3 regions of the Bradyrhizobium sp. 195 genome follow, and region 1 is predicted to be linked to each of the others. Evidence: riboswitches for the same ligand, from Rfam matches in the RefSeq annotation. Region 1 holds a riboswitch; each other region holds the start of a gene.
What was found. A riboswitch is a leader RNA that binds a small molecule or an ion and turns the genes downstream of it on or off. The one in region 1 is predicted to bind cobalamin.
Positions count from the first base shown of each region.

Region 1 (4,905 bases):
CGCGCTGCCGCGGCATGCCGAGATCAGCCTGCCGAAACGGCATCTCGGCCTCGTCCAGGCCGAAGAGCAGGCTGAGATCGGCAAGCTGATCGACGAGGCCGCGCGCTTCGTTGCCGAGCACGTCGATCTCGACGCGGTGCTGCGCTTCGCTGCCAACTGGTCGCCGCAGCCGGCGGCGAGTGGCTTCAACGTGGCGCCGCCCGGCCAGCGCATCGCGCTAGCCCGTGATGCCGCATTCTCCTTCGTCTATCCGCATATGCTCGAGGCCTGGCGCGCGGCGGGCGCCGAGATATTGCTGTTCTCGCCGCTGGCCGATGAAACGCCTGACGCGAGCGCCGACATCTGCTGGCTGCCCGGCGGCTATCCCGAGCTTCATGCCGGCAGGATCGCGTCCAATGCACGCTTTCGCAGCGGCCTGCGCGCCTTTGCCGAAACGCGGCCGGTGCATGGCGAATGCGGGGGCTATATGGTGCTGGGAACCGCTTTGACCGACGCGGACGGTATCCGCCATGAGATGACAGGCCTGCTTGGCCTCGAGACGAGCTTTGCCAAACGCCGCATGCATCTGGGCTACCGCCTTGCCGAACTCGCCGCGCCGATACCGGGCCATCAGGCCGGTGCGCGCCTGCGCGGCCACGAATTCCACTATTCGACGATCCTCGCCCAGCCCGACACGCCGCTGGCCGTGGTGCAGGATGCGACCGGCGCGGTCATCGCCGAGACCGGCTCACAGCGCGGACTTGCCACCGGCACGTTCTTTCATCTGATCGCGGAGGACCGGTGAGCGGTTTTGTCTCCTTCATCTCCGCCGGCCCCGGCGATCCCGAACTGCTCACCCTCAAGGGCGCCGCGCGGCTGCGCGAGGCCGACGTCGTGCTCTATGACGATCTTGCCTCAGGCGCGATCCTCGATCTCGCCCGGCCCGGCGCCAATCTCGTCGCAGTCGGGAAGCGGGCCGGGCGACCCTCGACCAAGCAGCACCATGTCAATCGTCTCCTGGTCGACTATGCCGCGACAGGCGTGCGCTTGGTGCGGCTCAAGTCGGGCGATGCCGGTATTTTCGGCCGGCTCGAGGAGGAGCTGGAGACGCTGCGCGAGGCGGGCATCGGCTATGAGATTATCCCCGGCGTGACCTCGGCCTGTGTGGCCGCCGCGCAAGCCGGCATTCCCCTGACCCGTCGTCATACCTCGCGCCGGGTGCAGTTCGTGACCGGGGCTGACGTGACGGGCGAGCTGCCGCCGAATCTGAACTGGGCTGCACTGGCCGATCCTGAAGCGACGACCGTGGTCTATATGGGCCGGCGCACCTTCCCGGCGCTTGCCGCAAAATTGATCGCGCACGGTCTCGCCGCGGATACGCCGGCGCTGTTCGCCGAATCCCTCGGCCGCCCCGACGAGCGGCTGGTCCGCACCACCATTGCCGAGCTTGCCGAGCAGCTTGCCCGCGGCGGCGCCGCCTCGACGGCTGCGGTGATCCTGTTCGGCGCGCTGGCGGGGGATTATCCGTCGTGACGGCCGCGGCCGCCCTTCGCCCCTTGACGCAGGCTCGCCGAAAGGGGCACACAGGAGAGGCATGGTGCTCAACGCGGCGCAAAGCGTCGGAGCATAATCGGGAATGGGGGTGGGCGGACCAAGTTGCGGCGCCCAAAACCCCAGCCGCCCCCGCGACTGTAAGCGGTGAGGGGCTCCGAACCGCCACTGGGCCGAAAGGTTCGGGAAGGCCGGAGATCCCCAGTGAACCGCGAGCCAGGAGACCGGCCCTGCACGTTTTGAGGCCAAGGCCGTCGGGTGTGACGGCAGGAAGGGATTGAGCCATGCATATCGAACCCGGAATCGTGACGGGCGCCAAGCTCGTGTTGAGTTACGCAACCGGCATCGCCGCGGGCGGCGTTGCCTTGAAACTTGCAGCCGAGACCGTGCGCGAGCAGGGCGTCGGCTCGTTCGCGGCGCGAACACTCGCCACAACGGGCCTCGTCTTCACTTTCTTCCAGGTTCTGCCGCACTTCCCGGTCGGCGTCTCCGAAGTGCACTTCATCCTCGGCTCGACGTTGTTCCTGCTGTTCGGCGCGGCGCCTGCGGCCTTCGGCCTCGCGCTCGGCCTGTTGCTCCAGGGCGTGTTGTTTGAGCCGGCCGACATCCCGCAATACGGCATGAACGTCACGACGCTGCTCGTGCCGTTGTTCGCGATCCAGGCGATCGCCTCGCGGATCATTGCCCGTAACACCGCCTATGTCGATTTGAAGTATCGGCAGGCGCTGGCGCTCTCGACGACCTATCAGGCCGGCGTGATCGCCTGGGTGGCGTTCTGGGCGCTCTATGGCTCCGGTTTTGCCATGAGCAACCTCGCTAACATCGCGGCGTTCGCGGCCTCCTATGCGCTGGTCATCGTGATCGAGCCGCTGGCCGATCTCGCCGTGCTGGCGCTGGCGAAGTCGCTGCGTGGCGTCACCGCGCCCGGCCTCGTCACCCCGCGCCTGCATAACGCGGCCTGAGGGGAGCGAAGGGCGGTACGCCGCCCTTCGCGCTCGCGATGCTCACGCTCTCCCTGATAGGCATCGGCTGCGGCGATCCCGACCAGCTCACGCGCGCCGCGATCCGCGCCATCAATGCGGCCGATCTCGTCCTGATCCCGCGCAAGGGAACTGCGAAGTCCGACCTCGCCGATCTCCGGCGGACGATCTGCGCGGACGTGCTCACCAGCGACAAGACTGAAATCGCCGAGTTCGATCTCCCCGTGCGCGACGCCGGTGAAGCGGATTACCGCAAGGGTGTGGACGATTGGCACGATGCAGTCGCCGCGACCTGGTCGCAGACGATCGCAAAACATCTTGCAGGCAAGGGCAAGGTCGCGCTGCTGATCTGGGGCGATCCCTCGCTGTATGATTCCTCGCTGCGCATTGCGCGTCGGCTCAATCCCTTGCCGAAGATTGAAGTCGTGCCCGGTATCACCTCGATCCAGGCGCTGTGCGCGGCGCATGCACTGCCCCTCAATGATATCGGCGAGCCTTTTCTGGTCACGACGGGGCGGCGCTTGCGCGAAGGCGGCTGGCCGCAGGGCGTCGACACCGTGGTTGTGATGCTCGACGGCGACACGGCGTTCCAGTCGCTAGATTCAGCTGGGATTCAAATTTATTGGGGTGCTTATCTCGGCATGCCCGACCAGATCATCATGTCCGGCGAGTTGGCCGAGATCGGCCCGCGCATCGTCGCGGCGCGGCAGGAGGCGCGCGCGCGGCACGGCTGGATCATGGACAGCTACATCCTCAAGCGCGCGCGTTAAGCGAGGCAGCATGCTCCCCGAATGGGTCTACCAAAAGTGCCCCGAGATCTCCGCGATCCATCGCGAGGCGGCAATCGCGCGGCAGGCGCAGCTGACAAAGCCGACCGGTGCGCTCGGCCGGCTCGAGCAGCTTGCGATCGAGCTTGCCGGCCTGCAGGCGACCGAGCAACCGCGCGCCGCGCTTGTGCCGATCATCATCTTCGCCGGCGATCACGGCATCGTCGCGCAGGGTGTCTCGGCCTATCCGCAAGAAGTGACCATCGCGATGATGGCGAATTTTGCCTCCGGCGGCGCCGCCATCTCGGTGCTGGCGCGCGAGCTTGGCTCCAGCCTGGAGGTCGTCGATGCCGGCACGCTGGCAGATGAGACGATGGCGGGCGTCGTCACCGTCAAGCCGCGCAAGGGCACGCGCGATTTCAGCGTCGAGCCTGCGCTCCAACCTGCGGAGCTGGCGTTTGCCTTCGAGGCCGGCCAGCGCGCGGTTGCGCGTGCGGCGACCAATCAGCCCGATCTGCTGATCTTCGGCGAGATGGGGATCGGCAACACCACGACCTCGGCGGCGATCGCGGCGAGCCTGCTTGGCGTGAGTGCCGAGGAAATCGCCGGCAGCGGCACCGGGGTCGATGCGGCCGGCCGCGCACACAAGGCGCGCGTGATCGATGCCGCGATTGCGCTGCATGGCGTTGCGGGTGCGTCGCCCGAAGAAATTCTGTGCGCCGTCGGCGGGCTCGAGATCGCAGCGATCTCAGGCGCGATCATCGCGGCCGCGCAGCGCCGCATCCCCGTGCTGATCGACGGCTTCATCGTGTCGGTGGCAGCGCTCGCCGCAGCACGGCTGAACCCGTCGTGCCAGCCGTTCCAGCTAGCCTCGCATCAATCGGCGGAGCAGGGGCACCGGCTGGTGCTCCGCGCACTGAACGTGCAACCGCTGATCAGCCTCGACCTCAGGCTCGGCGAGGGATCGGGCGCGGCCATCGCGCTGCCGCTGGTGCGCCTCGCCTGCGCGCTCCACAACGGCATGGCAACATTCGCGCAAGCCAACGTGCCTGACAGACCTAGCTGATCCGCTGGTTGACGGACACGACGCGCCAGCCGGCCGCGAGGCGATCGATCCGAGTCAGCGACAGCGGATCGATCACGAAGCGCAAGGCTGCTTGCGGCGTGAGATCTAGCGCGATGCAGAGCGCGGCGCGGATGGTGCCGGAGTGCACGACGAGGGTGGTCGATCCGGCCCCGATCCGCGACAGACCCAGCCGGACGCGCGCGACCTGATCCGCAAAACTCTCGCCGGCCGGCGGCCGTCCGCCAGCCGGATCATTCCAGAACTGCGCATAGGCCTCGCCGCCGGTCGCCGCGAGCTCGTCGTGCCGATGGCCGGTCCAGTCGCCGAAATCCTGCTCGCGGAATTCACCGATCAACTCCGGTTCGAGCCCCAGCGCGCGCGCAGTCTCGACCGTGCGCCGCGACGGGCTGGCATAGCTGGCGGCGCTCCCAGGCAGCCGCTGCCGTAGCGCCTCCAGCTGCGCGCGATCGCCGAGATCGGCCGGCGCGTCGGCCGCGTGGATGGCGCCTGTTACGCCCGCGACGGGTGCGTGTCGTATCAGCCAGAGGAAGGTCTCGCCTTC
Region 1 is NZ_CP082161.1:3,395,854-3,400,758, forward strand. Features, by position in the region: gene IVB26_RS15560 (cobyrinate a,c-diamide synthase) at 1-784, shown strand, start outside; gene cobA (uroporphyrinogen-III C-methyltransferase) at 781-1,512, shown strand; cobalamin riboswitch at 1,558-1,777, shown strand; gene IVB26_RS15570 (energy-coupling factor ABC transporter permease) at 1,815-2,492, shown strand; gene cobF (precorrin-6A synthase (deacetylating)) at 2,531-3,280, shown strand; gene cobT (nicotinate-nucleotide--dimethylbenzimidazole phosphoribosyltransferase) at 3,291-4,343, shown strand; gene IVB26_RS15585 (histidine phosphatase family protein) at 4,336-4,905, opposite strand, start outside.

Region 2 (4,905 bases), 2.3 Mb from region 1:
GCGCCGCCGGTTTGGGAATCGTCGCGCGTCGCTTGCCCCGCGCTGCCGTGCCAGACAAACCAACGGAAGCTCGCAGCGGCCGAGTCGCGACTGCCTCTTGGAGTAGGGCCCGAGAGCTCGCATAGCTTGAAATTGAAGTTGCCCGTTGCTGTCGCAGATGCAACATGGTCTCAGACCCGGGACAGCACAATTGGGCAAATTGCCCATCATTGACCGCGTCTGTGTTTGGCACGGCATTTGAAAGGGATCGCCAATGGCATCGCTCGCCTAAGGAGTCGGAAGGCATGGCTTACAAGATCGTCGCTTCGCAATGCACCGTTTGTGGGGCATGTGAGTTCGAGTGTCCCAACGCGGCGATCAGCCTCAAGCGCGACATTTACGTTGTCGATGCCAAAAAGTGTACGGAGTGCGAGGGCCATTCCGACACGCCGCAATGCGCGGTGGTCTGTCCGGTGCCTGACACCTGTGTCCCGTCTAAGACAGCATAAGCAGCCCGCGTCCAGAAGGCTTCACCGCTCGATTTCGCGAACGAAGTAGTAGATGTCGAGCTTGAGGAGGCCGCCGACCGCGTGGGGCGATCGAGGTCGATCAACATCGTTATGACCTTAAGGCGCTGATCGACTCCGAGAAGCCCTCGAAGGGCTCTGTCAGAGGACACCGTCAAATTTGTCTCGAATAAAGAAGGCCGCCTCGATGCTCCAGTCGCCGCGTCGAGGCTTATCGTCGCTGGCTGACGAGCCAAGGGGAGGTGGAAGGGGCGTCATATCAAGATCGACTTGCAGGATATCTAAAGCTACGTCACGGCCGAAGCCGAAGAGACGGTCTCCTCGCGCGACGAGATCGGTCCGGAGATCCTGAAGACGTACGAGAAGCTCGGCATCCGCTTGCCCGTGGTCACCGTGCACGAGTGCATGGAGCGTAGAGTCATAGCACGATCCCGCCGCGCGCGCTCTCGCCGCTTACTCCAGTTTCGCAAGTCAGCGTGCATCCTGAGGTCCGGAACGGTTCCTGCGGTGTCGCGCAAGCCAACGTCCAGGCTGCACTATTCGCCAAGCGGCGACGGAGACAACGAGGCGCGCGCCAAAGTCGCTCAGCACGTGAGTGCCGGGCTCACCGAGGAGATCATCTTGACCCACGCCACGGAGGCGATCGAGCTCGCGGCTCGTCGTGGGGGCAGGCCGAACACAGGCAGTCCGACCTGATCATTCGTTCGATCCTGGAGCAATCCGGCCTTGGCAATTCCTAAGGAGCTGGCGCTGTCATCAAACGGATGCCGGCCGAGGATGATCGCAACTTCCTCACGGACGAGTTCGAGAAGCTGCTGACGGAAAAGTCCAGGCTTTGTCGCGATCACGCAGATGTCGAAAGCGCCGGGCGCGTTCGTTCTGCTCGCGGAGCTCATCCGACTACGCGAACAGGTTGTTGAGCGGACGCATTCACAAGCGGAGTCTCCACAGATCCACGTGTTTTCACCAGGCCGGGAGTAAGACCGTTGTAGCCTACCTGGTACAGCTCGCAATCGCTTGGGCAATATCGCAGCGACAGCTAGTAGGTTGACCGATCGATCCTCGTGCGCATAATGCCAGCCGTCGTGGTCTCCGGATTTCGTTTGATCCGGAGCTAAGAGGGAAACCGGTGCAATGCCGGCGCTGCCCCCGCAACTGTAAGCGGCGAGCCGCTGTCCAACGAAGTCACTGAAGCCCTGCGGCTTCGGGAAGGCCGGACAGCAGCGACGACCCGCGAGCCAGGAGACCTGCCTCGACAATATATCGTCCACGGGCGGGGTGTCCCGGTGTGCGCCAAGCAGCTGTCGCTCACGCGATATTCGCTGCATGCGTCCGCCATGGCCTTTGCCCCAATTATGGGGTCTGAGCTATGTCTATTCTTTCGCTTCCCGTTGCCACACTGGGGACGTCACGCATCGGCCCACGACGCGAACTCAAATTCGCGCTCGAGAGCTACTGGGCGGGAAACTCCAGCGAAGCCGAGCTCCTCGAGGCGGGGAGTGGACTTCGTGCCGCTAATTGGGCACGGCAGAAATCCTGCGGTGCGACCGTCATTCCTTCGAATGACTTCTCGCTCTACGACCATGTGCTCGATACCAGCGTAATGGTCGGCGCCATTCCCGACGTCTACGGCTGGACCGAAGGTCCTGTGTCGCTCAAGACCTACTTCACCATGGCGCGTGGCGCTCAGGACGGTGGTCACGCTCAGCGTGGGGCTGGCGTAGCCGCACAGGAAATGACGAAGTGGTTCGATACCAACTACCACTACATGGTGCCGGAATTTCACCAGGATCAGATCTTTAAGTATTCCTCTCGAAAGCCGATCGAGGAATATGAGGAGGCAAAAAGCCTCGGCTACCAAACGCGCCCCGTCCTAGTTGGACCAGTCACTTTCCTGAAGCTCGGCAAAAGCGCAAATCCCGCATTCAATCCGCTGTCGCTGCTTGATAGGCTCCTCCCAGTCTATGTCGATGTTCTCCGCGAACTAGCCTCGCGCGGTGCTGAATGGGTTCAGTTCGACGAGCCGTGCCTAGTGATGGACGTCGACGAAGCGTCGCGGGCGGCTGTCCGCCGGGCCTATGCTCATTTCGCAAAGGTTGTGCCGGCCCTTAAAATCATGCTGGCCACTTATTTCGGCGCTATCGGCGACAATCTTGAAACAGCCTTCGCCTTGCCCGTTGCCGGGCTTCATGTCGATCTGGTTCGGGCACCCGACCAGTTGGACGCAATTGTCGCCACAGCCCGCAGAGATCTCGTGGTCTCGCTAGGCGTCGTTGATGGTCGCAACGTCTGGCGCTCTAATCTTGCGGCGCTGCTCGACCAACTTGCCCCTATGGTCAAAAAGCTGGGCAGGGACCGTGTTCAGATTGCTCCTTCCTGCTCGCTGCTTCATGTTCCGATCGACATTGAGCTAGAGACCGATCTCGATCCCAATCTGAAGACATGGCTGGCGTTCTCAGTTCAGAAGATCAAGGAACTTTCAATATTGGGCAAAGCGCTGGCTGGCCATGCTGCCGAGGTGGCCGATGAACTTGCGCTTTCGGAGGACGCAGCCGTGACCCGCGAAACATCGCCCGAGACCCACAATGCGAATGTCGCCGGACGAATGGCCGCGATCGACGATAGCATGCGTCGCCGTCGCAGTGCGTTCACCCAGCGTGCCGACGTCCAGCGCGTCGCGTTCGCATTGCCGATGTTTCCAACGACAACCATCGGATCCTTCCCGCAAACGGTCGACGTCCGGAATGCGCGTGCGGCCCATGCGCGGGGAGCGCTGAATGACGCGCAGTACGAGCAGCTTCTGAAAGCGGAGACAGCCCGTACCGTGCAGTGGCAGGAAGATATCGGCCTGGACGTGCTCGTACATGGTGAGTTCGAGCGCAATGACATGGTTCAATACTTTGCCGAGCAGCTGTTGGGATTCGCTTTCACCAAGCACGGCTGGGTTCAGTCTTATGGGTCGCGGTACGTTCGTCCGCCTATCCTGTTTGGAGATGTTTCCCGGCCGAAGCCGATGACCGTTGAATGGTGGCGCTACGCGCAGTCTCTGACCAAGAAACCCGTCAAGGCTATGCTGACCGGACCGGTGACGATCCTGAACTGGTCGTTTGTCCGCGACGACATCTCGCGGAGCGAGACATGTCGTCAGATCGCTCTTGCGATTCGAGACGAGGTCATCGATCTTGAGGCGGCTGGAGCGACCATGATCCAGATCGACGAGGCTGCGTTGCGGGAGGGATTGCCGCTACGCAAATCGCAGTGGAGGAACTATCTCGATTGGGCAGTGGACAGCTTCTGCGTTTGCTCCTCCGCTGTCGCCGACGGAACTCAGATCCATACCCACATGTGTTATTCCGAGTTCAACGAAATCATCGATGCGATCGCAGCAATGGATGCTGACGTCATTTCAATCGAGACGTCGCGTTCTAAGATGGAATTGCTCGAGGCCTTCAAGAGCTACAAATATCCCAATGAGATCGGGCCCGGCGTCTATGACATCCATTCACCGCGCATTCCCGCAGCGGCGGAAATCAAGCAGCTGATTGTGTTGGCGCGGCAGCGAGTTTCCGATCGGCAGCTCTGGATCAATCCCGACTGCGGACTGAAAACTCGAAGATGGGAGGAGGTGCGTCCCGCGCTCATCAATATGGTGGCCGCCGCACGCGAGTTGCGGGCTGAGCCATGATGGTCCGGAGCGTTTCGCCAACGCGTTTGTGAACAAGATGCACGCGCTTTGGGGGCTTACGATGTCCTTGCGAGCTCCCAAAGTTCCCAGCGCCTCGGAATGCCGGCCGGCGTCGGCGGAGGCGGTCGCATACAGCCGGCGACAAGCTCGATTCTCGACCCGACGGCCGACAGCATGCCGGCGACGTCCGATCAGGTCACATATTGCGACGTCATTAACGCTCGAGGCGAAGCACAGCCCTACGTTTTCATTTATCCAAAACGTGGATGCGTCCCATCACAACAATCTATTTTACCGTCCTTACGGAACGTCATACGAAATTCGCGCCCTGGCACGCTCTTCGGGAAAGGTAATCGAGCGTTGTTGGTTTTTGGGGGCGTGCCAAATGCTGCTGCGCGACGGCAAACTGCCGCTTGTGTTTCAGGGCACGGCAGCCAAACCGCTTGCGCGAAGGATCCCAGCTCGATCAAGGCACTGCCGTCCCAACCGGACAGCGGGCGAGTGGTGGACAAGTCGTGAAGTTTCCGACAGGAGCGGAAGGCAAGCGGCTCCAGATTTCGCGCGGAGTGATATCCGCTTCTCCTTGTTTGACGGCGAATGCCCTCGCCGAAAATCGATCGCCGGTAAGTCCTCCCTACCGACGAAAGCTGGTGCGATGCGTAAAGCAGCGTCGTTCCTGCGTGACTTTCGCCCGGCCTCCGGAGGAGGCCGGGC
Region 2 is NZ_CP082161.1:1,124,660-1,129,564, forward strand. Features, by position in the region: gene IVB26_RS05255 (4Fe-4S binding protein) at 285-488, shown strand; gene IVB26_RS42985 (hypothetical protein) at 794-928, opposite strand; gene IVB26_RS05260 (hypothetical protein) at 1,091-1,354, opposite strand; cobalamin riboswitch at 1,576-1,775, shown strand; gene metE (5-methyltetrahydropteroyltriglutamate--homocysteine S-methyltransferase) at 1,876-4,191, shown strand.
Region 2: linked by a shared signal. The riboswitch ahead of metE (5-methyltetrahydropteroyltriglutamate--homocysteine S-methyltransferase) and the one ahead of IVB26_RS15570 (energy-coupling factor ABC transporter permease) in region 1 are both predicted to bind cobalamin.

Region 3 (4,905 bases), 1.4 Mb from region 1:
CCACGGCAGTCGCGAGAAGCGCAGCGGCGCCGATGACAAAACCCCAGGCGATGGTGCTGCCATCGATCGGATAATGCAGCACGCCGTAACCGATGGTCTGGTTCACGAGCCAGGCGCCGGTGACGACGAGCAGCGCCGGGCGCACCGGCAGCATCGCCGCGGCAACGACGGCGAAGGCCGCAAACGGCGTTGCGCAGGCGAAGGCGAAACTTGCGAGCGCGCATGACGCCGTCAGCAGCGCAAAGCAGAACATCGGCGCAAGGCGCGGCGCGACCGGGTGAAGCCGGAAACGGTCGCCGTGGGACGGCTGGGTGTTGAGAGGCATGGGTCATCTCTTTCTCGTTCGGATGCTCATCCATTTCAGGGAATGTGATTAGAACGTGGCGCCGGCCTTGAGCAGGTAGGTGCGACCGGGCAGCGGATAGGCGCTGAAGCGGCCGTCCGTGAAGGTGCTTGCGATGGCGTAGTCGTAGTAGAGCGCATTCAGCGCGTTGTTGACGCTGAGCGACCAGAAGTAGCGCTCATACTGGCCGCTGAGTTTGAGGTCGATCGTGCCGTTGGCGGGAATCGGCTTCTGGGTGCCGGCCTGATCGTTGTCCATGCGCCGCTCGCTCCAGAAGCGCGCGGTGGCATCGAGCACCAAATAATTCTGCCAGATGTTCCAGGTGACGCCCGCACTCGCGGTGTAGCGCGACACCAGCGGCACGTCATTGCCGGCCCAGGCGCCTTCGCGGAAGACGGCGCGGGTGTAGGCCACGCCGGAGCGCAGCAGCAGAGCGTCGTTGACGCGATAAGACAGGCTGGTCTCCGAGCCGTAGCGGCGGGTCGGATCAAGATTGGTGTTGTAGAACAGGACCGGGTTGAAATGGACCTCGTTGGTGAGGTCCATCAGATAGAGACTGCTCTGCAACTGCAGCCCGCCGCCTTTGATACGCAGACCGCCCTCGATATCCCAAGAGGTCTGGGTCTTGAGCTGGAACGTTTGCGGGATCGCGGCGAAGGTCAGGGGATCGAACGAAGGCCCCGAGGACAGGCGCTCGTCCACGTCGGGCGTGCGGAACGCGCGCGCGGCGCGGCCGAACAGCGAGACCATGTCGTTGAGGCGATGCTCGGCCCCGAGATGCAGCGCATATTGGGTCTCGTTGCTCGTCAGCGGCAGCGCGCCGATGTCGGCGTTGAACGGCGCCGCCGGGTCGAAATTGTCGCGTGCCGCAAGACTGACGGTCTGCACCCGCGCGCCATAGGAGATGTCGGTCGTAGGCGCCACGCCCAATGTGTGCTGAAAATAGCCCGCAACCGTCTGCTGCCTGAGATCGTAATTGTGCCAGGAGGAGAGCCCCTGCCCGGCGCCGCGGTTCTGCTGAAAGCTCGCATCGTAATAGTCGATGCCGGTCAGGAGATGCGACGGCATGCCGAGCAGCAGGCTCTTCACGCTGAGCCGCGGCGTGATCGACCATGTCGTCAGATGGGACTCGACATAGGTCGACGTGAAGAAGGCCGGAACCGGCACCGGGCTGGAGAAGAACGCGCTCTGCTGCTTCTTGTCGCGCACGCCGCCGTCGACGATGAGATCGACGCCGTTGACGAGGGTCTTGGTGAAGCCCGCTGTTGCGCTAAAGCCCTGCTGGTTGGCGAAGTTGAACGGCGTGCTCGTCCCCCGCCGGTTGGCCGCGAGCTCGTCGAGGCCGATCGAGGGATCGACGGTGCGCCCGCCCGGCAATCGCAGCTCCTGATTGTCGCCCGTGACGGTGAGAAAAGCGGTCAGGCCCGGTGTCGAGTAATTGAGATTGCCGACGCCGTTTTGCTGGGAATAGCGATTGTTGTCGCGATAGCCATCGGTCCTGACGGCATTGCCATAGAACGAGGTCGACCACGGACCGGAACTGAGCGAGGTCGAGACGTTGCCGAGCCTGGCGTTGAACGAGCCGAAGCCGGCCTCGATGCGCGCGGTCACCGGCGGTCCGCCGACGCCGTTTTTGGTGACGATGTTGATCACGCCGCCGATGGCGTTGTCACCGTAGAGCACCGCTCCCGAATTGCCGCGCGTGATCTCGATACGCTCGATGGAATTGAGCGGGATGATGGAGAGGTCCACCTGTGCCATGTCGACGTCGTTCAGCCGCCGTCCGTTGACCAGCACCAGCGTGTTGGCGTTGGCAAACGCGCCGAAGCCGCGCAGATCCACGCTGGTCTTCGCGCCGATTTGACCGCCATAGAACGTCGTGATCTGGGCGCCCGGGGTCTGCGTCGCGATGATCTCGGCTAGCGTCTGCGACGGCGAATGCGCGATATCCGCGGCCGTGATGACGGTCGTGGCGGCCCCGACGATACCGCCGTTGCTGGCGACAGCCTCGGAGCCCGAGCCGGATGAGCCGGCGCCATTGCCTGCCGACGCGACATTCACGGTTCCCCGGCGCTTCGTCGGCTCGCCATCACCGATCGCCCTGGCGCGGGTGCGGTTCTGATCGTCGGGCTTGGTCACTTCGATCGGCGGCAGCTGCTCGGCAAGGGCCTGCTGGGCGAAGGCGGGGGATAGATCGAGCGAAGGGAGGGAAACGGACGCGAGCAGGCCGGCGCTGAGGCGCCCGGCGGCAGAGACAAGACGGGACACGGTTGTAGACCTCGGTATGACGTCAGTGGCACGTCACAGCGAACGAGGTTTCACGGCAGAGCAATGGATTGCTCCGGTGAAGCCAATGTCTGTACTCCCCGACCGACATCTTCGCGTGTGACCACGGCTGACGGCAGGTCTCCTGGCTCGCGGGTCGTTACCTTACGTCGCCTTCCCAGGACCGAGATTCCCAGTGGCATAGGACGAAAGATTCACCGCTTACAGTTGCGGGGGCAGCCGTGGCGTTGAGACAAATCCCCCGTTGGGACAATCCCGCACCACATTCCCTTTTGATCTCCGTGAGGAGAACCGTCACCAATCAACTTACGTGTCGTTCCGCCGGGGAGTCAATCGACCGGCGGCTGTTGTCACCGCCGTCAGGTCCGCCCTCGCAAACGCTGGGCCTGGGCCCAGGCAGCAGCGACGTCGCGAGGCGGAACATCGACGCGCTTGATCGGGGTCAATTCGCCGGAGGCCGAGACGATCGCGGTTTCCTCGCGGCGGCAGCGCGTGCAGACAAAGCGGACCTCGTGCGGGGACGCCCACCAGCTCGACCGCTTCACATTGGCCGCCATCGGCCAGGCATCGCAATGCGAGCACGAGACCAGAAATCGACCGGGATCGAGCATACCCATTTCCATCGGACTCCGCGTCCTGCCGCCTCCTTCAATGTTTAACCCAAGTGAATCGTTCCGGTGCCCCAGCACCGCCAGCTCCTGTTCCTTGGAAGCGGATATCTCAGGCTCGCCATTCCCAGCCGCCATAGGCGTCAGGATCTCAGCGCGCGCCCTTGAGGCTGCAAGAGGTCGTGCAGGTGACCGTGGTGCCGCGATCGCACGATTTGCAGGCATTGACGCACTGATTCATGTCGCGGGGGTTGTAGCTGTAGTTCCGCATCGGGCAGGCCGACGTCGAGCCGGTGATGTCCTGCTCCTGATCGCAGGCCGCCGTCATGAGCGCGAATATGATCACGGCAACGAGGCGCATGTGATTGCCCTGTCAAGCATGGCAAATGACACTCGCGAGGCTCGCTGCACTGCGGCGAACCCCGGCCTTCCAGCACGAGCCATCGCTCGCGTGCTTCAAGGATGCGCGCCAAACATTAAGAACGGATTGCAGCCGGCGTCAGGCAGCAGCCTTGGTCGCGATCGCCTGGCGCATGTCCGCCGCCAATTGGCGGTACTGCTCCGAAAGCTTCAGATAGAACTCGCGTTTGGTGCTGTCGGTGGCGAGCTTGGCAATCAGCTCGCATTCGGCGGTGAGCGTCTCGAACCGTTCCAGTCTGTTCTGAAGGTCTGTCATCGGCGTGTCCCCGTCAAACGCCTCAAGGACATCCAACCTAAGCCCGGGAAATAGGTCACGGCGAACATCGTTATCGAGTAGAATCAATTTTTGCGGTGCGGCGGCCTATTTGCTGTCCAGCCGCCAGGCGCCATCCCAGCCGGCGTCCGGCGGGTTGGCTTCGAATTGCGCGATGCGGCCGAGCATGGTGCGCGAGGGGCCGTCACCGGGGACGGCTTCGAGCGCCGCGTTGAAGGCAGCGCGCGCCTCATCGAACCGCCGGGCGCGATAGGCGGCGAGCGCTTCGGCATAGTGCGTGCGCAAGCTGCCCTGTGCGCCGGTGAGTGCACCTGCCCTCGCCATCACCTCGAAGATCGCCTGCGGTGCGCTCTGGCCGGCGACGGCCAAACGATCGATCTCCCGCAGTTCGAGCCGCGATCCGATCGCGTCAGCGGTTGCCTGCGAGATCAGGATGCGGGTGCCGTAGGCCTTGTTGACGGCCTCCAGCCGCGAGGCCAGGTTGACGGCATCGCCCATCACCGTAAAGCTCATCATCAATTCGGAGCCGATGCTGCCGGTCAGGACCTCGCCGGTGGCGATACCGATCCGCAAATCGCACGGCGCGGGCATGGCGCGGATGCCGAGCAGGTCGGGCAGCTGCTTCTGGAGCGCCGGCACCTGGTCGATCATTTCGATGGCGGCAAGGCCCGCGAGCAGCGCCTGCTCGTCCTCCTCGATGAAGGGCGGGCCCCAATAGGACATGATGGCATCGCCGATATACTTGTCGATGATGCCGCGATTGCCCCTGATCGGGCCGGACATGACCGTGAAATAGTGGTTCATCACCCTGACGAGGCCGCGCGGGGTCATGCCCTCGCTCATCGCGGTGAAGCCGCTCATGTCGCAGAACATGATGGTCATGACCCGGCGCTCGCCGTCGATCGCGACCTCCGGCCGATCGATCAGCCCCTGCACCACCTTGGGATCGATGTAGCGGCCGAAGGTCTCGCGGA
Region 3 is NZ_CP082161.1:4,766,248-4,771,152, forward strand. Features, by position in the region: gene IVB26_RS22105 (hypothetical protein) at 1-325, opposite strand, end outside; gene IVB26_RS22110 (TonB-dependent receptor) at 374-2,611, opposite strand; cobalamin riboswitch at 2,727-2,940, opposite strand; gene IVB26_RS22115 (hypothetical protein) at 2,989-3,240, opposite strand; gene IVB26_RS22120 (hypothetical protein) at 3,389-3,598, opposite strand; gene IVB26_RS22125 (hypothetical protein) at 3,737-3,913, opposite strand; gene IVB26_RS22130 (adenylate/guanylate cyclase domain-containing protein) at 4,019-4,905, opposite strand, start outside.
Region 3: linked by a shared signal. The riboswitch ahead of IVB26_RS22110 (TonB-dependent receptor) and the one ahead of IVB26_RS15570 (energy-coupling factor ABC transporter permease) in region 1 are both predicted to bind cobalamin.